Regions from separate parts of the Haemophilus sp. HN_Hi16 genome, predicted to be linked through region 1. Evidence: riboswitches for the same ligand, from Rfam matches in the RefSeq annotation. Region 1 holds a riboswitch; each other region holds the start of a gene.
The links. A riboswitch is a leader RNA that binds a small molecule or an ion and turns the genes downstream of it on or off. The one in region 1 is predicted to bind thiamine pyrophosphate.
Positions count from the first base shown of each region.

Region 2: it holds a riboswitch for thiamine pyrophosphate, as region 1 does, so the genes downstream of both, thiB (thiamine ABC transporter substrate binding subunit) here and ACPT9C_RS02545 (ABC transporter ATP-binding protein) in region 1, are expected to answer to the same signal.
Region 3: it holds a riboswitch for thiamine pyrophosphate, as region 1 does, so the genes downstream of both, ACPT9C_RS05045 (ABC transporter substrate-binding protein) here and ACPT9C_RS02545 (ABC transporter ATP-binding protein) in region 1, are expected to answer to the same signal.

Region 1 is NZ_CP187500.1:507,075-514,463, forward strand. Features, by position in the region: gene thiD (bifunctional hydroxymethylpyrimidine kinase/phosphomethylpyrimidine kinase) at 1-161, opposite strand, end outside; gene thiM (hydroxyethylthiazole kinase) at 154-945, opposite strand; gene tenA (thiaminase II) at 960-1,607, opposite strand; gene ACPT9C_RS02535 (ABC transporter substrate-binding protein) at 1,617-2,561, opposite strand; gene ACPT9C_RS02540 (ABC transporter permease) at 2,584-3,321, opposite strand; gene ACPT9C_RS02545 (ABC transporter ATP-binding protein) at 3,318-4,040, opposite strand; TPP riboswitch at 4,114-4,202, opposite strand; gene efp (elongation factor P) at 4,408-4,974, opposite strand; gene epmB (EF-P beta-lysylation protein EpmB) at 5,012-6,028, shown strand; gene oapA (opacity-associated protein OapA) at 6,127-7,326, shown strand; gene ACPT9C_RS02565 (MliC family protein) at 7,385-7,389, shown strand, end outside.
Region 2 is NZ_CP187500.1:1,933,307-1,940,695, forward strand. Features, by position in the region: gene thiP (thiamine/thiamine pyrophosphate ABC transporter permease) at 1-1,100, opposite strand, end outside; gene thiB (thiamine ABC transporter substrate binding subunit) at 1,105-2,103, opposite strand; TPP riboswitch at 2,156-2,243, opposite strand; gene ACPT9C_RS09605 (helix-hairpin-helix domain-containing protein) at 2,350-2,697, opposite strand; gene ispH (4-hydroxy-3-methylbut-2-enyl diphosphate reductase) at 2,866-3,810, opposite strand; gene lspA (signal peptidase II) at 3,807-4,322, opposite strand; gene ACPT9C_RS09620 (phosphoethanolamine transferase) at 4,392-5,951, opposite strand; gene ACPT9C_RS09625 (SurA N-terminal domain-containing protein) at 6,039-7,389, opposite strand, start outside.
Region 3 is NZ_CP187500.1:1,014,793-1,022,181, forward strand. Features, by position in the region: gene htpG (molecular chaperone HtpG) at 1-1,773, opposite strand, end outside; gene ACPT9C_RS05045 (ABC transporter substrate-binding protein) at 1,895-2,956, opposite strand; TPP riboswitch at 3,009-3,098, opposite strand; gene uvrD (DNA helicase II) at 3,219-5,393, shown strand; gene ACPT9C_RS05055 (ABC transporter permease subunit) at 5,486-6,487, shown strand; gene ACPT9C_RS05060 (ABC transporter permease subunit) at 6,502-7,389, shown strand.

The DNA of each region.
Region 1 (7,389 bases):
TGAATATCAAATACGCCAAGTGTGTTTTGTGCCGTAACTGCTGTAATTACGGATGTACCAAACACGCCGCGCATTTGGAAGGTTTTAAGATCCGCTTGAATGCCTGCACCACCGCCACTGTCTGACCCTGCGATGGTTAAAACTTGTTTCACATTACTCATTAATGCGCCCTCTTTGTCCAATGGTTTCAGGGGAAAGTGCAGCAAGCTCGTCCAACAAACGGATTTGGAACTGTCCCACTTGTGTGGTTAAGCCTTGCGCCGCACACTCGCCTGCAATGGTGTATGCTACACAGGCTTCTAATGTCGCAGAAAAATAATTCCCTTCACTTACCGCTAAAAAAGCCGCACACACGGCACTCAACAGACACCCCGAAGCCGTGACTTTCGGGAACAATGGCGTGCCGTTGTGAATGGTCGCAGTTTGTGTGCCATCGCTGACAATATCCACCACTCCGCTAATCAACACCGTACAGCCATGGCGTTGAGCCACTTTCTCGGCAACGGCTTTTAAATCCACTTCGCCTTGCCCTGCATCTACACCTTTTGCCTGCCATGCTTCTCCTGCAATCGCAGCCAGTTCACCTGCATTGCCACGAATCAGAGCAAATTTTACCTCGGCTAAAAGCTCACGAATGGTCTCACGGCGATAGCTCGTTGCCCCCACACCAACAGGATCTAACACCACAGGAATCCCAACCGCATTCGCGGTTTTGCCCGCTAATAACATCGCCTCTCGCTCCTTTCCAATCAGCGTGCCGATATTAATGACCAACGCTTGACTGATTTTCGGTACTTCCTGCATTTCTTCGACATTCGCCGACATCAATGGCGAAGCCCCCAATGCTAACAAGCCATTGGCACTAAAATTCGCTGCCACAATGTTGGTGATGTTATGAATGAGCGGATTCTGCTCACGGATTTTGGATAGATAGATGGATTTCATTTTGTCTCCTGTTGTTAAGCCAAATCCAACCCCATTTGCCAGAACGCAATTTCCATTCTGGTTGCGGTGGTGAAAATCTGTTGAATCTCGGCAAGTTGGCTTGGGTTTAGCGGTTTGCAAAGTGCGGTAAGAAAATCAACGGTTTCTTGGGCGGATTGTTGAAATTCCTCGCTCGCATAGGTATCAATCCACGTTTGATAAGGATTGCTTGGTAGTTTTGGATAATTTTCTGTGATGTAGCGGGCGACTTGTGCGTAACCCAAAGCACAAGGGGTCACGGCTGCATAAAGCTCAGCTAAACCGCCCGTCATGCCGCAATCAAGCAAATAGCGGGTATAAGCAATACAAGCGGCACTTTCTTGAGTAGCAAAAATCTCTTGTTCGCTAATGCCCCATTGGCGGCAATAATTTAAATGTAGTTGAATTTCTTGGCAAAGAATCTCTAAGGTTTTGCGAGGAATTTCCATTTCCGCAAAATTTTTTGCTTTATATACACCCAAAGCAAAGGCTCGACTATAGTGGAACAGATAGAGGTAATCCTGCTTCAAATAGTGTTGAAAACAAGCTTTTGGCAGCGTACCTTTTGCGAGCTGTTGCACAAATTCATGCTCAACATATTGCTTCCAATAAGGTTGCGCTTGCTGAATTAGTTGGTTGATCATCATTTTCCCTTACTGTAATTCGACAGCATAGTCTTTCAATTCAAGTGCTTTTGGAATCAAGCCTTTTTGATGCATAAATTCCGCCATTTGTTGATAACGTTTGGCATCCAATTGACGAGGTTTATTGGCTAAGAAGGGGAGCGTGTCTTTCCACGCTAGTTGGTTTAATGGCGTGTTGAGTTCATTCGGTTTATAGCTGACAAAGGCTTGCCATGCGTCATTTGGGTTGTTTTGTAGGTAGGTTGTAGCTTGTTCAAGTGCGGTTAAAAAAGCGGAAATTTTTTTAGAGGCAATATTGTTTTTGTTCGCTACTAAAATCAATTCATCATAAGCAGGCACGCCATATTGTTCAGGGAAGAATGCGATACCTTCTTGCTTTTCTAAAGCAAGCTGATTGAGTTCAAAATTACGAAATGCACCAATCACAGCATCCACTTGTCCAGTTAAAAGGGAGGGCGAAAGGGACCAATTTACATTCACTAATTCCACATCTTTATTGCTTAAACCAATAGAATGAAGCATTGTCTCAAGCAATCCATCTTCAAAACCGCTGACAGAATACCCCACTTTTTTACCTTTTAAATCAGCAAGGGTTTTCAAATTACTCTTTTTTAGCACCACTACGCTATTTAATGGATTTGAAATCAGTGAACCCACTCGTACTAAGGGTAAGCCTTCTGCCACTTGTTGATAAAGCTGAGGCTGATAACTCACGGCTAAATCAACTTTTCCTGCCGCCGCTAATTTCGGCGGTAATGCTGGATCAGCAGGTTCAATAATATTAACCTCAAGGTTATTTTTCTCAAAAAAACCTTTCTGCTGTGCCACAATGATGGCTGCGTGATCGGGGTTTACATACCAATCTAGCATTACGCTGATTTTCTCTTTTGCAAAGCTAGGAAGCGTGAGCATTAGCCCCATTACAAAGCTGAAATAACGGATGACTGTCTTCATTTTTTTCTCCTTTAATGAAAAGTTAAACAGACCAAATAAAACGATGTAATAGCCTATCAATACTGAAATATAAACAGAGTGAAATTGACACTAAAATTAGTAAGGCAGCAAACATTAAATCGACTTGCATTCGGGCATTGGCGTGAATCATCAAATACCCCAACCCTTCAGACGAACCTACCCATTCGCCCACCACCGCACCAATCGGGGCAACCGAAACGGCAATACGCAAGCCCGAAGCAAAAGCAGGTAAAGCCGCAGGTAATCGCACTTTAAGTAATAAACGCAAGGGGGAAATGTTAAAGGTTTTCGCCAGATCGAGCCACGCTTGTGGGGTGTTGCGTAGTCCATCATAACAAGCTGCCGTGACGGGGAAGTAGATAATCAGCACCGACATCACAATTTTGGATGCCATTCCATAGCCAAACCACAACACCAACAACGGTGCGATAGCAAACACAGGAATCGCTTGCGAAATGACCAAAATCGGCAATAACACGGCAGAAATTTGACGAGAAAATGAGAGCAACAACGCCGAAATCAACCCAAACAGAAAGCCTAACAACAGTCCTAAGCAGATTTCTAACAACGTGACTTGCGTATGTTGCCAAAGCAGCTCAGCGTGTGTGAACAACTGCTGCCCTACAGCTTGCGGTGAGGGAAAAATGTAGTGTGGGAAGCTGCCCAAGGTTGCAACCATTTGCCAGAGCATCAACAACACACCTACAATTAAAAGCGGTTTAAGTAGGCGAATTTTCATTGTTCGCCCCCTAATTCTCTCAATAATTGCTGCTGCAACGCCCATAAATTGGCTTGATGCAACTCACGCGGGGCGTTACCTTCGGGCAAAATTACCGCCGATAATGCTGTTTGATGAGTTTCAGGCGAACGCAGTACAAAAATACGATGGCTTAGTCGCAACGCCTCTTGCGGATCGTGGGTTACGAGCAGCACTGATTTATCTTCGAGCAGTTCAAGGGCTAAATCTTGAAGTTGATGGCGACTGATGGCATCAAGAGCGGAAAAAGGCTCATCTAGCAAAATCAAATCTGCCTCTTGCATTAAGGTGCGTGCCAAGGCAACCCGCTGTTTTTGCCCGCCTGAAAGTTGCGAACAAGGCTTGTGCCAATGTGCTGCCATTCCCACTTTTTCAAGCAACATTTTAGCTTTTTCAGTGGTTTTTGCAGATTTTCGCCCAAATAAGACCGCTTGCAATTGCACGTTATCGACAATTGATAGCCACGGATAAAGCGTCTCTTTTTGAGGCAACCACGCAATACGAATTGTCGGTTCAACTAGGATTTTCCCCTGCACCACGCCTTGCGTTTCAATGCCCGCCAGTAGTCGCAAAAGTGTCGATTTTCCCACGCCTGAACTGCCCAACAAGCTTACCCATTCGTTCGGCAACAGGGTTAAATTAAGATGCTCAAATAACGTTTGCCCATTAAATGCAAGACTCAAATCTTGAATACGCACCATCGCTCGCCTCAATGATTAAAGGGAATGCGTAATAAAAAAGAAAGGATAAGAAATGGAATGAAAAGAAAATGGATTTATTGGCATATTAGTTTCCTACGTCAGTGCTAACTGTTTCAGGTTCACGGGTATCATCTCAGCCTTTCGGCACCCCGACTAAAAGTGGGAAAAATTCTATACTGTAATGAAAAATAAAACAAGGCTGAATTTTATTGGCTTTGGTTTATGATTTTTTAGAAAAACTAAATTTATAAAAAATGCCTTTCCTATTTATGAACAGAAAGGCATTTTTATTGAATGAATTTCAGTGCTTTTTATTACTACAACATAATATATCGCAGAAATTAACCGCACTTTTTTATCTAAATGATTATTTTACGCGAGAGACGTATTCGCCAGAGCGGGTATCAACTCTGATTACTTCGCCGATTTGAACGAAAAGAGGTACTTTTACTACTGCACCAGTGCTTAATGTTGCGGGTTTACCGCCAGTGCCTGCGGTATCGCCTTTTAAGCCTGGGTCTGTATCGACGATTTCTAATTCAACAAAGTTTGGTGGAGTAACAGTAATTGGCGCGCCATTCCATAAAGTCACGATACAATCTGCTTGGTCTAATAACCATTTTTCTGCATCGCCTACAGCTTTTGCATCTGCAGAGTACTGTTCAAATGTTTCTGGGTGCATGAAATACCAAAACGCATCGTCTTTGTATGAATAAGTTAAGTTAAGATCCATAACATCAGCCGCTTCAACTGAGGTGCCAGATTTAAAGTTTACGTCTAATACTTTGCCTGAAATTAATTTACGAATACGAGTACGAGTGAATGCTTGACCTTTACCTGGTTTTACAAATTCATTTTCAACGATTACACAAGGCTCGCCGTCTTGCATAAATTTTAGACCCGGTTTGAAATCACTGGTAGTATATGTGGCCATATTTGAAATATCCTAAAAATGAGAGATGGTTTGAAAAGTGCGTATTTTAACCCAAGAACCCGTCATTAGAGAAGAACAAAATTGGCTCACAATTCTAAAAAATGCCATTTCAGATCCTAAATTATTGCTAAAAGCCTTAAATTTACCAGAAGATGATTTTGAGCAATCTATTGCTGCGCGGAAACTTTTTTCGCTCCGCGTGCCACAACCTTTTATTGATAAAATGGAAAAAGGCAATCCGCAAGATCCCCTTTTCTTGCAAGTGATGTGCTCTGATTTAGAATTTGTGCAAGCGGAGGGATTTAGTACAGATCCCTTAGAAGAAAAAAATGCCAATGCGGTGCCAAATATTCTTCATAAATATAGAAATCGCTTGCTCTTTATGGCAAAAGGCGGTTGTGCAGTAAATTGTCGTTATTGTTTTCGCCGACATTTTCCTTACGATGAAAATCCAGGAAATAAAAAAAGCTGGCAGCTGGCATTAGATTACATTGCAGCACATTCTGAAATTGAAGAAGTGATTTTTTCAGGTGGCGATCCTTTAATGGCGAAAGATCACGAATTAGCGTGGCTAATAAAACATTTGGAAAACATACCGCACTTACAACGTTTGCGTATTCACACCCGTTTGCCTGTTGTCATTCCGCAACGAATTACTGATGAATTTTGCACTTTATTAGCAGAAACTCCTTTGCAAAAAGTGATGGTGACACACATTAATCATCCGAATGAAATTGATCAAATTTTTACTAATGCGATGCAAAAATTAAACGCCGTGAATGTCACGCTTTTGAATCAATCCGTTTTACTAAAAGGCGTGAATGATGATGCACAAATTCTAAAAATATTGAGTGATAAACTTTTCCAAACAGGCATTTTGCCTTATTACTTGCATTTGCTGGATAAAGTGCAAGGGGCGAGCCATTTTCTGATTAGCGATATTGAAGCTATGCAAATCTATAAAACCTTGCAATCTCTGACTTCTGGCTATCTTGTTCCTAAACTTGCACGAGAAATTGCGGGCGAGCCAAATAAGACTTTATACGCAGAATAAGATCCGATAAAATACGCATAATTTTTTGCCACACTTTAGTGGCTTCAATTTTCTGGTTAATCTCAATAACAGACATTATGCGTACTCTAGGGGGTTCTATGAATCAACATCAAAACGGATCGTCATCCCAAAATGAATTAGATTTAGGACTTAATCAAGCAGAGCCGATTACACCAAAGAAAGCAGTTCAGCCAAGTTCATCAATTTTAGGTAAAGCAAAAGGGTTGTTTACCAAAAAAAATCACGTGCAAACTAACTTTCAGCAACGTAAAGAACCCACTTTTGGGCATACTCCTGCTCAAGAAAGCACACCTTTTATTTCTAGCGAAACATTGAGAACGGAACAAGAGCCTGTTCTTCAAACAAATTCCACAGAAGAAAATATTTCTGCGGTTGATGAAGAAATCAATGCTGAAAATAACGCTGATGAAACCGTCGAAAAGGCTGAAAAACCTATTTTAGCTCAACCAGAAAAATGGAAAGTATTACAAGTATTGCCAGCAAAACATCGTCGTTTATTTATGGCTATTTTTGTGTTGGTTATTTTATTGATTATTTTCTTTGCATTAAAACCAAGTTCTGACACCGTTGAGTCTTTCACTCAATCTAACAGTAATGAAATTCCTGTGCAGTTCCAATCGTTAGATCAAAATCAACCAGTTGAAACCACGATTTTAGATAACCCTCCTGCACAAAATCAAATGCCAAATGAAATGGCTGCGGCATCTGTTGCACCTATGCAAGCAGCTCAAGCGGAACAGCCTCAAATGCAACCTGCACAAACGCAAACAGAACAGCCAAAACCAACTGTGCCTGTTCAGCCGATGAAAAAAGCGGTAGAGCCACAAGTTGCGCATAAAGATACCGCGAAAAAAGAAGTGAAAGTGGCGGAGAAAGCACAGGCTCCATCAAAAGCAACGGAACAAAACGTCGCTGAAACAGCAGGAAAAGCACCGATTGTTGAAGCCAAACCTGTTCAAGATAAAAAAGAAAAGAAAGTTCAAATCGTTGATGCAAAACCTGTGAGTAAATCTACAGCCTCTCGCCTTTCTGCAAAAACATTAACTGTGCCGAAAGGTGTTTCACTGATGCAAGTCTTCCGTGATAATCAACTTAATATTTCCGATGTAAACGCAATGAGCAAAGCGGCAGGGGCGGGAAATGTTTTAAGTAGCTTTAAATCTGGCGATAAAGTAACGGTATCTGTGAATAATCAAGGGCGAGTAAATGAAATGCGTTTATCCAATGGCGCGCGTTTTGTTCGTCAGTCTGATGGTTCTTATCGATATAAAAAATAATTTTTTGGGCGAGTAATCGCCTTTTTTCTTTTTAAATTCTTTTCTCAAGGTAGGATTTATGTT
Region 2 (7,389 bases), 530 kb from region 1:
TGATAATTCAACCATTCTAAACGGCGTGATAAAAGCAATAAGGCAATTGCCATCGTTAATGCAAGTAATGCGGACAAGGGTGCGATAGAAAGTGAATAGCCTAAGGCACGCCATAGCTGAGAATTATGCCAAACTGTGAGTAAATTTGATGAACTCAATGCGCTAATAAGAATATTCAATACTGGAGAAAAAAGGAAAAAGACAAAAACAAGTAAAACCAAAATATGGAAAATTTTGACCGCACTTTTAGGTTTCTCAAACCAAATATTACTATTGCTCAAACCATTTTGATTAGAAGGCGAAAAACGCGATGTTAAGCTAAATAAAACCAAGCAAAATACAAATTGCAACATAGCAAAAAGTGCTGCTTTCGGCAGATCAAATTCAAATAAAATCGCTTGGTAGATTGCTGTTTCTAATGTTGTATATTGAGGCCCACCACCTAGCGTAAGAACAACGGTAAAACTGGTAAAACACAGCATAAAAATCAAGCTAAATGTGGGCAAACATTGCTGACGAAAAACAGGCCACTCCACCAATTTAACGAATTGCCAACCTTGTAAATTAAGCTGGGCTGCAAGCTGACGTTGCTGATAAGGGATACTTTGCAAACTTTGTAAGAAAAGCTGTGCTGCCAGTGGAATATTGAAAAAAAGGTGGGCAATTAAAATTCCCGACAGTCCGTAAATATGCCCCTGCCACGACATTCCAAAAAGATTAGCAAACCAAGCTAACCAACCGCTTGAACCATAAATACCGATCAAACCAAAAATTGCCACTAAAGCAGGTAAGACAAAAGTTAGCGACATTAATTTTAACAACCACTTTTTTCCAAAAAATGGCTTATAAAATAATGCCCGAGCGAGAAGTAAACCAAAGAAAATAGATAAAACGGTAGAAAGTAAAGCTTGCCCAAAACTGAAAAGAATCAGATGCTGTAGATAATCATCAGTAAACCAAGCTCGCCATTGTAATTCATCGCCCAATGTAAAGATTGAACTTAACGCACTTCCATAAAAAAGCGTAATCACGCCGATGACAACAACGCCGCCCACATAATGACGCAGGCGGAATTGTGGATGATGAAATAACGACAGCATCAAATTATTTTGTTAATGTAGTTTGCCAAGTGCTGATCCAATTTTTTAACTGCTCAGGATTCACTGTTGGATTAATTGGTGTTTGCATTTTTTGTTGAACTTTAAGCGCATCAAAGTGCGGTTCAATTTCGCCTTGAATAACTGGCAACATAATATTGGCTGTCACAATATGTTTTTGTGCTGTAGGCGAAATTAAAAATGCCATAAAATCATCCGCACATTGATTTGGATGGTTGGCAACTCTTGCCGCTAATTCTACTTGAGTAATATGCCCTTCCGCAAAATCTGTCGCCGCATAATTATCTTTTTTCTCAAAAAGTTGATGATAAAGTGGCGATGTGCTGTAACTTAATACTAAATCCGCTTCGCCTTTTAAGAATGCACCGTAAGTATCTGACCAGCCTTTACCCACTGTTACCGTATGCTTATCTAAATTTTTCCAAGCAGATTGAATTTTATCTTCAGGATAAATTACATTCATCCAAACCAATAAACCACGTCCCACACTGCTGGTGCGAGGATCTTGATAAATCACACGAAGATCTTGGCGTTCAACCAATTCTTTCAAACTTTTCGGTGGGTTTTGTAATTTGGTTTTATCATACACAAAAGCATAGTTACCGAAGTCGAAAGGCAAGAAGGTCTTATTTGTCCATTTTGTTGGTAAATCAAGCGGAGTTAAATCCACGTTATTTGGTGCAAAAATACCTGTTTTTTCAGCTTGTTCTAAAACAAAGTTATCTAAACCTAGCACAATATCCGCTTTGGTTTTCTTCCCTTCCAAACGAACACGGTTAAGTAACACACCACCGCTTTCAAAAGGCGTAAAATTAATCGCACATTGTGGATGGGCTTTTTCAAAATCTTGTTTTACTTTTGGCCCCGCACCCCATTCAGAAGTGAAAGAATCGTAGCTATATACGTTCACACTTTGCTGTGATTGTGCTAATGCTGCAGTGGAAAAAAGTGCGGTAGAAATTAAGGTTAATTTAAGAAGGTTCATTATTACATCCTTATTTATGATTAAAAGGCAGCAATAATGACGAAAAGGAGATAAGGCTATATTCCTAGTTTCCTACGTCAGTATTAACTGTTTCAGGTTCACGGGTATGATCTCAGCGTATTGCACCCCGACTAGGCTTGCTAGTGTATTAAAATTTACTCAAGTTGCCAACGGCTTTTTAATGTATTCTGTGTGTAAAGAATAAAAAAGCCCTGTGAAACAGGGCATTCATTGGAGGTTAGAAAATTAAAAGATTATACGATCACGATTTTTCTCTAGTGTTGCTTTGCCAATTCCTTGTACTTCTAAAAGCTGTTCTACATTAGTAAAATTACCGTGTTTTTCACGATATTGCACAATAGCTTCCGCTTTTTTCGCACCAATGCCAGTTAGGGATTTTTGAATTTCACTGGCAGTTGCTATGTTAATATTCAATTTATCTCCCATCATAGCTGGTGCTACTTGTGAATCCGTTTGAGTGGTCACAACAGCTTGAGTTGTTTGCTCAACCACCTTGTTTTCAGCAAAAGTGGAACCAGCTGCAAGTGACCCACACAATACAACCGAAGTGAATAATGTTTTCATTAATTTCATAGAGGTTTCCTTATAATATGAATCGTTGATCAACAATCAACACACCTATTTTTTCCTGCCTTGCAAAAACCCTCAAGAAACTGACCGCACTTTTGCGATCTCGATCGCAAAAATTCTTAATTTGAATGAAAAAACAAAGGGCTTATCATTTACGACAAGCCCTTAATATTAATTAACTTCTTTTATTCTCAGCTCTTTTGGCACCTCAAAGAACATATTTTCTTCTAAACCTTGCAGCTCTTCTATAGTATCCGCACCAAACTCTTTTAAGCGGGAAATAATCGATTGAACTAATTCTTCGGGTGCAGACGCGCCAGCTGTAATCCCTATGGTTTTTACATCATTAAACCAATCATCTTGAATATCGGAAGGATCATCAAGAAGCTGTGATTTAATCCCCATTCGAGACGCCAATTCAGCTAAACGATTTGAATTTGATGAGTTTTTAGACCCCACAACCAACACTAAATCTGATAATTTAGCCAATTCTCGCACCGCTTCTTGACGATTGGTTGTCGCATAACAAATATCGTTTTTATGTGGCCCTTGAATAGCGGGATATTTTTCCTTTAATGCAGCAATAGTTTCTGCTGTATCATCTAGCGATAAAGTGGTTTGCGTCATAAAGGTTAAATCATCATTGTCTTGCATTGGCAAACGTGCAATATCTTCTACTTTTTCAATCAAGAAAATTCCGCCATCTTCATTACTATACTGCCCCATTGTGCCTTCAACTTCAGGGTGTCCTTTATGTCCAATCAAAATCGCTTTTGTTCCCTTTCGACTTGCACGAGCAACTTGCATATGCACTTTGGTCACCAAAGGACAGGTTGCATCAAATACTTTGAGATTGCGGTCTTTCGCTTCTTGTCGAACGGCTTGAGATACACCGTGCGCAGAAAAAATCACGATCGCACCATCAGGTACCTCGCTTAATTCTTCCACGAAGATCGCACCACGATCACGCAATCCGTTCACAACAAATCGGTTATGCACCACTTCATGACGAACATAAATCGGTGCGCCATGAATTTCTAAGGCGAGTTCAACAATACTAATAGCACGGTCTACACCGGCACAGAATCCTCGTGGATTGGCTAAAATTATCTTCATTTCTGACCGCACTTTTCTACTTGTTTATCTTGTACTTTTTTCTTTTCGCTCTTAAACGCATCCAATGCTAACAACCCTGCACCAATACAAATGGCAATATCGGCGATATTAAACACTGGATAATGATAAATATCCCAATAGAAATCAAAGAAATCCACGACGAAACCATTGTAAGCGCGATCTGCCATATTCGCTAATGCACCACCAATAATCAGTGCATAAGCAGAATTTTGGATTTTTTGTTCGGCATTATTTTTTGCTAAAAAATAAACCAACATGCCTGAAATAGCCAATGCCAACAAAATAAAGAAATATTGTTGCCAGCCACTATGATCTGCCAAGAAACTAAATGCTGCGCCATAATTGCGAACATAAGTCAGGTTAAAAACAGGCAGCACATTAACACTTTCATACAAATCAAATTTTTGTACCACAATGTATTTAGTGAGCAAATCAACCACAAAAGCGACCGCACTTAACCATAAAAACGAAAGCCCTGATTTTTTGGACATACTATTTCCCTTTTAAAAAAATTCCGCTCATTCTAGCACAAGCCGATAAATGATAAAGCACGATCTCATTTACTGAACGGCTTCTGGTAATTTTGCTGGATCATCAGCCAACTCTTTAACATTTACAACGTTATTCCAATCAAATACCTTAATTTCCTGTTTTTCAGGATGGAAGAAATCCACGCCTTGTAAATGTTTTTCCTTAATTCCCATCCAATCAGCAAAACCATAAACAAAATTAAATGCCGATTGTGGCATTTTTATTTTTTCTAGCTTTTTACTATCACTCGAAAACATAACGAAAGGAATTTCATAATTTTGTTTATAAAGATTATTTGGATGCAATGATAAACCTTCAGAATCCTCATAATGAGCAAGCCCATGATCAGAAAAGTAAATCACCGAATAGGGTTCATTTTGCGATACTAACTGCGAATTTAATTTTTCTAAAAACTGATCCGTATATTTAATCGATTCTAAATAACAAGACATAGATTGATTAATAAAATAATTTTTAACCTCGTACGGAAGACGCTCACAAAAGGCTGGATGTGAGCCCATTAAATGAATCACAATTAATTTTGGATTCGTAATATTTTCTTTTAAGGCTTTATCTAATACAGGCAACATTTCATCGTCATAAACTTTTTTAGAGTTATAACCTAACGGCTTCATAAAAATCGTTTCATCTGCACTTTGACCAATACGAGAGGCCATCGTATCAAATTCCCCAATTTTGCCTTGATTAGAAATCCAATAAGTTTTCACGCCCGCTTTTTTGGCTAAAGAAATAATATTATCCGTATAAACCGTTTCCCCTTTTTCTGCTCGATATAGGGTGTGTTGTAAAGACGGTTGCGTATTCGGTGCTGCAGAATAATAATTTTCAAAAACTGTGCCTTTCACACGCTCTAAAAATGGCGTAGTTTTCAGTGGAAAGCCATATAACGACATATAATCTTTTCGCATACTTTCACCAATAATTAAAATATAATTTTTATATTTTGGCGTAAAAGATTGAATATCCCATTGAGACGGCGCATTAACGGATTGATTTAGAAAATCTCGTTGTTCTAAATACAGATCATTCATTCGATCAAATTCAGAATAAAAAAGAACGGGATAAAAACGGAATTTATAGGCGTAGTTCCAATTAGAAAATTGATTATAAGAAAAAACTAATAATAGGCTGATAACAACCATATTTAGCCATTTAAATGCTTGTTGTTTAACATAAAAACTTAATTTCATTAAAGCAACAAATAAAATGATATAACTAACTTGAAATAAAAATATCCAAAAAGGAATGGTTGTGTAATATTCTAAGGTTTCATTAATATTCGTTTCATAAACAGAAGCGATAATCCCCAAAGATGGAATTCCATAGAAAAAACCAGCAGAGCAATAAAATAGCGCACTGAGGAATAATACAGTAATTAATATTCGCCCAAGCCAAGGGGTAAAATAAAAAGAAATCGCCGTGATAACAAATAAAATTGCGTAATCTGAAACGGGAATATTCTCACTTAATACATTGCCTAATCCCATATTGGTAAATATGGAAAAGAGAAACAATAAAAAATAAAACCATATTGTTTTGGAATGAATTATTTTTTTCCCGAACATCATTAACTTCCTTTTGCACAAAAGTAAAAAAGTGCGGTGAAATTTACCGCACTTTTGAGCAAAATTTATCTCAAATTATCATTTAACCTGTTATTGTTGCACTTCATCATCTTGATTGATGAAAGAGTCATTTACCTCAATTTTCGCTCTCTCACGTAATCCCTGTATTAACTGAAGTTGTAATTCAGATTGATGACTACGCAATAATTGCATACCAAATTGCGACAATTCTTTTTCACTTAAACTGCTTTGTTCAACCTTATTCAAGGCAACAACAACCACATCGCCATTTGAATTATGCACCACTTGATAAAGAGCTTCATTTGATTTTGGTTTAGCAATTGAAAATATACCATTTGTTAAAATAGGATCTTTATTTTCACTTAACGTAAAAGTCTGCTCACTTGAGAAATTAATGCCATCTATTTTTGATTCAGGGTTTTCACTTAATTTTTTCACTGCTTGTTGTGCTTTTTCATTAAGCACATTCTCAGCTTTCTGACGTTTTAAGAAAGTTTCAATATCTATTTTAGCCTCTTCTAAACTTTTTACGCCCTCTGCTTTGCGATCTAACACACGTACAATAATTGTGTGATAATCGCCTACATTAATTGGTTCAGAATTCATACCAACATTCGTAGTATCTGATTCAAATATTGTGTAAATAACATTAGGGAAATTTAATCCAGCTGGCACATTTTGACGAGAAAAATATCCGCTCTCTTGAACCTTAACACCTGCTGCTTGTGCTGCAGTATTAAGAGACTTACTGTCTTCAAAAGCCTTATCACTCGCTTGTTTTTCTAAAGAAAAATAACGACTCTCCATCAAAGATTTACGAACTAAATCTGCAATTTGAGCTTTCACATTCTCTAAACTTTGCGCTTTACGTTCTTGTACTAACACAATATGGTAATTGCCGTCCACATTGATTGGTTGGCTATATTGCCCTACCTGCAATGCAGCTGCGGCATCTTCAAAGGCTTTTGGTAATTCATTCGCATTTACCCAGCCTAAATCCCCGCCATTCTCGCCAGAAATTTTATCCAAAGATTTCGTTTTAGCGACATCAGCGAAATTTGCCCCTTTCTGTAATTCCTCATAAGCCACTTTCGCATCTTGTTCATTTGCAAATTGAATATGTGCTAAACGCTGAGTCATAAATTGTGCTTTATTATCTTGATAATATTGTGCAATTTCTATATCTGTAACTTGAAGATTTTTACTTATGTTATCTGCAGAAAGATCAATATACTGAACTTTAACCTGCTCTGGCTGAACAAAAGATTTTTGATTAGCTTCATAATAAGTTTTGATTTCATCATCAGATACTGATTGTTTTGCCATTTCATCTGCAAGAGATAAAGTTGCTAAACGAGCTAAACGCTTTTGAAAGAAAATTTCTGCACTATTTTTTACTTGAGCAGGAACAATAAATTCA
Region 3 (7,389 bases), 510 kb from region 1:
TTCAGTTTCATCTGCAATATCAGCCACTTTTTTCACTAAATAGTGTTCTGGATTCAGTTCAAATGTGTATTTTACTTCTGGTACAGGTTGCCCTGCGGCTGCAAACAATTTCGCCATTTGGGTCGTCATTTGATCGTTATCCGTAGAAACCACCGCTGGTGTATCCGTTAAATTGTGAGTTAAACGCACCGTTTTCACACGTTCGCCAAGCAAGTTTTTCACACGCTCAATAAAACTACCAAAGGCTTTATCTTGTTGTTTTTGTGTTTCAGATTCTTTATCCGCTAAATCGCCTAAATCCAAATCTGCTTTCGTGATACTTTGTAATTGTTTACCGTCAAATTCAGTTAAATAGCTTAACATCCATTCATCAATACGATCGGAAAGTAATAAAACCTCAATGCCTTTTTTATTGAATAATTCCAAGTGTGGGCTATTTTTCGCTGCAACATAACTATCCGCTGTAATGTAATAGATAGCTTTTTGCCCCTCTTTCATACGCAAGATGTAATCTTCTAAAGAGACAGTTTGCTCACTACCATCATTATGTGTCGAAGCAAAACGCAATAACTTTGCGATAGTTTCTTTGTTAGCAAAATCTTCTGCAGGGCCTTCTTTTAAGACTAAACCAAACTCTTTCCAGAATTTAAGATATTTTTCTGCATCATCTTTTGCTAATTTTTCTAGCATTTGTAATGAACGCTTAGTTAATGCTTTGCGTAGTGCAGCCGTAATTTTGTTATCCTGTAAAATTTCACGAGATACATTTAATGGCAAGTCATTACTATCGATTAAACCACGCATAAAACGTAGATAATTCGGCATAAATTGCTCAGCATCATCCATAATAAATACACGTTGAACATAAAGTTTTAAGCCGTGTTTATGTTCGCGATTAAATAAATCCCAAGGTGCTTTAGCTGGTACATAAAGCAAACTAGTATATGCTTGATTTCCTTCCACTTTGTTATGCGCCCAAGTCACAGGATCAACAAAATCATGGCTTAAGTGTTTGTAAAACGCTTTGTATTCCTCATCGGAAACATCATTTTTAGAACGCGTCCAAAGGGCATCAGATTTATTGATTTTTTCCCATTTTTCGCCGCACTCTTTGCCCTCATCATCGTATTCTTTCGTCAGCATTTCCACTGGCAAGCCAATATGGTCAGAATATTTACCAATAATTTCACGCAAACGCCATTCATTTAAAAATTCTTTTTCATCTTCACGTAAATGTAAAATCACATCTGTACCACGAGATTTTTTCTCAATATCCGCCACAGAATATTCGCCTTCGCCCGCAGATTCCCAAAGCACAGCTTTATCCGCCTCTTCGCCAGCCGCTCTAGTTTTTACAGTCACTTTATCTGCCACAATAAAAGCAGAATAAAAACCCACACCAAACTGCCCAATAAGCTGGCTATTTTTTGCTTGATCTTGGCCAAGTGCGGTTAAAAATTCTTTTGTTCCTGATTTTGCAATCGTCCCCAAATGATCGATGACTTGCTCACGAGTCATACCAATGCCGTTATCGCTAATTGTGATAGTGCCTTTATCCGCATCAAAGCTAACACGCACACGCAAGTCGCCATCGCCTTCATATAAAGCAGGGTTGGAAAGTGCTTTAAAGCGTAATTTATCTGCCGCATCAGAAGCATTAGAAATCAATTCACGTAAGAAAATTTCTTTGTTGGAATACAAAGAATGAATCATTAATTGGAGGAGTTGTTTGACTTCAGATTGGAAGCCACGAGTTTCTTGATTTTGTGACATAATTTTTTCCTTCATAAAGATAAAAATTGAACGTCACAGATATAAGAATAAAAAGAAAGATTTCAAGGGGAAAAGCAAAGTGCGGTGAATTTTCACCGCACTTTTATCAGGCTAACATCAATTACTCTTTTCTTTCCTTCACATTTTCAACCCAGCGTTCTATTAATCGTTTCGCCTCTTGATCCGAACCAAATTTGATGAAATCAATATCAAGTAGTTTAAGTTTTGCTGGCTCTGAAAGATGTGGATGCGCTTTGGCATGAATATTTGTTGGCAGTTGGTAAGAATCCGCCTCACGCCAATGAATTTCTTGGGCTTCAGCAGAAAGAACAAAATCGACAAAGCGTTTAGCATTCTCTAAATTGCGTCCATTTTTAATGATACTGACCGCCCCTAACGTATAGCCTATGCCTTCGCAAGGTAAAGTACCAATAACTGGCGCACCTTTATCCTTTTCACGCACATAAGTATGCATAAAACCAATATCAACAGCGGCTGCGCCCGTAGAAATATTAGCCGTTGCTAATCCAGTTTTCGTGTATTGAGCAATGTTTTTGTCAAGTTCTTTCAAATAAGCAAAGGCTTTATCTTCGCCCATAATTTCAATTAAAGTTGTAAGAATAGTGTAGCCAGTGCCCGATACTCGAGGATCTGGATATTGAATTAACCCTTTAAATTCTGGTTTTAATAAATCAGCATAACATTGAGGTTTCGCGATATTTTTTTCAGCTAGCAGTTTTTCATTCATCCCAATGCCAAGCTCCATAAGATAAATAATCGACGTAGTATCGCCACGTTGTTCCGTGAGCTTTTTGAATTGAGGCATAATTTCTTTTTGCAGAGGCGAACGATAAGTTTCTAACAAACCTGCATCTCGTGCTTGAAAGTGCGGTTCCAATGTACCGCCATACCACACGTCTGCTTGTGGATTTTCTTTTTCAGCTTTGATTTTGCCTAATACAGTCCCAGTGCTATTACGCACAAACTGAGTGTCCACATTATATTTTTTGCTAAAAGCGCGAGCGACTTTTTCACAAGTCGTGTTTTGGACGCTGCAATACAGCACTAATTTGCCTTCTGCTTGAGCAGGGGTTGATAAACTTAATCCTAATAAGCCGCAACCAAGCACGCTGGAAAGTGCGGTCAATTTAAAAGAATTTTTTAAAGAAAAAGAGAGTGTCATGATGCATCCTTACTTATATGAATACAGAAAAAAGTAAGTCAGCCCTTTAAGTAAGAAGGAGAGATTAGTTTCCTACGCCAGTGCTAACTGTTTCAGGTTCACGGGTATTTTCTCAGCGATGTCCGCACCCCGACTAACCGTGAATCAATATAAGTTGTAATACTATTTTTGTAAAGTCGGATAAGTTTATGATTTTCTTGATTGTGATATAAAAAAATTAGACTTATAATTCCTGTAAATTTGAACAGATAAAAATTTCATCATGGATATTTCTGAATTACTTGACGGACTTAACGATAAACAACGCAAAGCCGTAGCTGCTCCTCTTGGTAATCACTTAGTGCTAGCTGGTGCAGGCTCTGGTAAAACGCGCGTATTGACGCACCGTATCGCTTGGTTAATTGCGGTAGAAAATATTTCTGAAGGCAGTATTATGGCGGTAACGTTTACCAATAAAGCGGCAGCAGAAATGCGTCATCGTATTCAATCTACCCTTGCCAAACACGCACAACATCAATTATTTGGTATGTGGATTGGAACCTTTCATAGCATTGCCCATCGTTTATTGCGAGCCCACCATTTAGATGTAGGATTGCCACAGGATTTCCAAATTTTGGATTCAGAAGATCAACTTCGTTTAATTAAACGGTTATTAAAATTACATAATTTTGATGAGAAAGCTTTTCCGCCGAAACAGGCTTGTTGGTACATCAATAACAAAAAAGATGAAGGCTTGCGACCAAACGACATTGAAGATTTTAATGATCGTCAAGAACGTGAATGGATTAAAATTTATCAGATTTATCAAGACACTTGCGATCGCGCAGGATTAGTCGATTTTGCTGAATTATTAATTCGATCCTATGAATTATTTGAGAAAAAACCATTGATTTTGCAACGTTATCAACAACGTTTTCAGCATATTTTGGTAGATGAATTTCAAGACACCAATAAAATCCAATATAAATGGATCAAAATTCTCGCAGGAAAAACAGGCAAAGTAATGATTGTGGGCGATGATGATCAATCTATTTATGGCTGGCGTGGCGCACAAATTGAAAATATTCAAAAATTCTTGAAAGATTTCAAAGCAGAAACCATTCGTCTTGAACAAAACTATCGTTCTACCGCCAATATCCTAAACAGCGCAAATGAATTGATTGCAAACAATAGTGATCGTCTCGGTAAAAATTTATGGACAGAGGGTGAAAAAGGCGATCCCGTGGGCATCTATGCTGCCTTTAATGAATTAGACGAAGCAAAATTCGTTGCTTCACAAATTCAGGATTGGGTAGAAAATGGCGGAAAACTTGATGATTGCGCTGTACTTTATCGTAGTAATAGTCAATCACGGGTTATTGAAGAAGCCTTAATTCGTTGTCAAATTCCATATCGTATTTATGGCGGTATGCGTTTCTTTGAACGTCAAGAAATTAAAGATGCGTTAGCCTATCTTCGTTTGATTAATAATCGTCAAGATGATGCGGCTTTTGAGCGTGTAATTAATACGCCAACCCGTGGCATTGGCGACCGCACTTTAGATATATTGCGTAACTTAACACGCGAACGCCAAATTACCTTATGGCAAGCAGTACAAGTCGCAACACAAGAAAATATGTTGGCTGGACGAGCCTCAACAGTCTTATTACGTTTCCAAGAATTAATTAATTCATTACAACTTGATATCGCAGAAATGCCACTTTTCGCACAAACTGATTTTGTGATTAAACATTCGGGCTTATATGAAATGTATCAACAAGAAAAAGGCGAAAAAGGCGAAGTGCGTATTGAAAACTTGGAAGAATTAGTTACCGCAACCCGTGAATTTATTAAACCTAATGATGCGGAAGAAATGACCGAACTCACTGCCTTTTTAACTCACGCTTCCTTAGAAGCTGGCGAAGAACAAGCCTCTCCGCATCAATCCTGTGTAGAAATGATGACGTTACACTCTGCGAAAGGCTTAGAATTTCCTCGTGTATTTATGGTGGGCGTAGAAGAAGGATTATTCCCAAGTTTTCGTTCTTTTGAAGAACCCAGACGTTTAGAAGAAGAACGTCGTTTAGCTTATGTTGGTATTACTCGCGCGAAGAAAAAACTGACAATTTCTTATGCAGAAAGCCGTCGATTATATGCAAAAGAAGAACGTCATTTACCATCGCGTTTTATTGCAGAATTACCGCAAGAATGTATTCAAGAAATTCGTTTACGAGGGACAGTCACTCGAGCAATGAACCTTGCAAAAGTCGGGTCGGTATCCCCTGTAAGTAAAAATGAATGGAAAATGGGACAAAAAGTCAAACATGAAAAATTTGGTTTCGGCACAGTGATTAATGTTGAAGGTTCTGATAACAATACGCGTCTCCAAATTGCTTTCCAAGCACAAGGCATTAAATGGCTTATTGCGCATTTGGCAAAACTGGAAAAAGTGCGGTAGAATCCAGAAGCGTTTTATTTTTTACCGATGAATTTTTTTTTGAAAAGTGCGGTGGATTTTTACCGCACTTTTATTGTCTATTGAGTGCTGGAATGTTTAAATTTGTTTTCAAACGTATCTTAATGGTGATCCCTACTTTTATTGCCATTACTTTTATTACCTTTGCCCTTGTGCATTTTATTCCTGGTGATCCTGTGGAAATTATGATGGGGGAACGTGGCTTAACGCCAGAAGCACATCAACAAATGATGCATCAATTAGGCTTAGATCTTCCTTTATACCAACAATATTTCAATTACATCGGGAATGTGTTGCAGGGGGATTTCGGTGCATCGTTCCGCACTCAACAACCTGTTCTTAGTGAATTTTTTACGCTTTTTCCTGCTACCGCTGAATTAGCATTTTTTGCGTTATTTTGGTCATTATTAGGCGGCGTTATTTTAGGCACAATTGCCGCAGTAAAAAAAGACAGTTGGATTTCTCACACGGTTACAGTAGCATCGCTCACAGGTTATTCTATGCCAATTTTCTGGTGGGGTTTAATTTTAATTTTATATGTTTCGCCACAACTTGGTTTACCGCAAGGCGGACGTTTAGATAATGAATTTTGGATCGATACACCAACAGGATTTATGCTTATTGATAGCTGGCTTTCAGGTGTTTCTGGTGCTTTTGAAAATGCAGTGAAATCTCTAATTCTTCCTGCCATCGTATTAGGCACAGTTCCTCTTGCCATTATTACTCGTATGACACGCTCTGCGATGTTGGAAGTATTAGGCGAAGATTACATTCGCACGGCAAAAGCAAAAGGTTTAAGCTATACTCGAATTGTTATTGTTCACGCATTGCGTAATGCGTTAATTCCTGTTGTTACTGTAGTGGGATTAATTGTAGGTCAATTGCTTTCTGGTGCAGTTCTCACCGAAACCATTTTCTCTTGGCCAGGAATTGGAAAATGGATTATTGATGCTATTCAAGCCCGTGATTATCCAGTATTACAAGGTTCTGTACTGATTATTGCGACGATTATTATTGTGGTAAATTTAACCGTCGATTTACTTTACGGCGTGGTCAATCCGCGTATCCGTCATTAATTGTGGGAGAAATTATGTCTGACACGCCTTCAACTTTCGCGCCGAAAACGCCCTTGCAAGAATTTTGGTTTTACTTCAAACAAAATCGTGGTGCGCTAATTGGCTTAATCTTTATTTTACTGGTTGCCTTAATCAGCATTCTCGCGCCTTATATTGCGCCTTTTGATCCAACGGAGCAAAATCGTACCGCACTTTTACTGCCTCCCGCTTGGTATGAGGGCGGCAATCCTGCCTATTTACTCGGGACAGATGATATTGGGCGAGATATTCTTTCGCGCATCATTTACGGAACACGAATTTCCGTCTTTGCGGGATTTGTCATCGTATTGCTATCCTGTGCCTTTGGCACCAGTCTTGGCTTGATTTCTGGCTATTATGGCGGCGTGCTAGATACAATTATCATTCGCCTAATTGATATTATGCTCGCGATTCCAAACTTGCTTTTGACGATTGTGGTCGTCTCTATTTTAGAGCCATCACTCGCCAACGCCACTTTAGCTATCGCCGTTGTGTCAATTCCTAGCTATGTGCGTTTAACTCGAGCAGCCGTGATAAATGAAAAAAATCGTGATTATGTGACTTCATCTAAAGTGGCTGGTGCAGGTATTTTACGCCTCATGTTTATTGTGATTTTACCAAACTGTTTAGCCCCTTTAATTGTGCAAATGACAATGGGTATTTCTAATGCGATCTTAGAACTCGCGACACTTGGTTTCTTAGGCATTGGGGCAAAACCGCCAACACCAGAACTTGGCACAATGCTTTCAGAAGCACGTGGTTTTATGCAAGCGGCAAACTGGTTGGTTACAATTCCCGGTTTAGTGATTTTATCTTTGGTATTAGCTTTCAACTTAATGGGCGATGGCTTGCGTGATGCCCTTGATCCAAAACTCAAACAATAG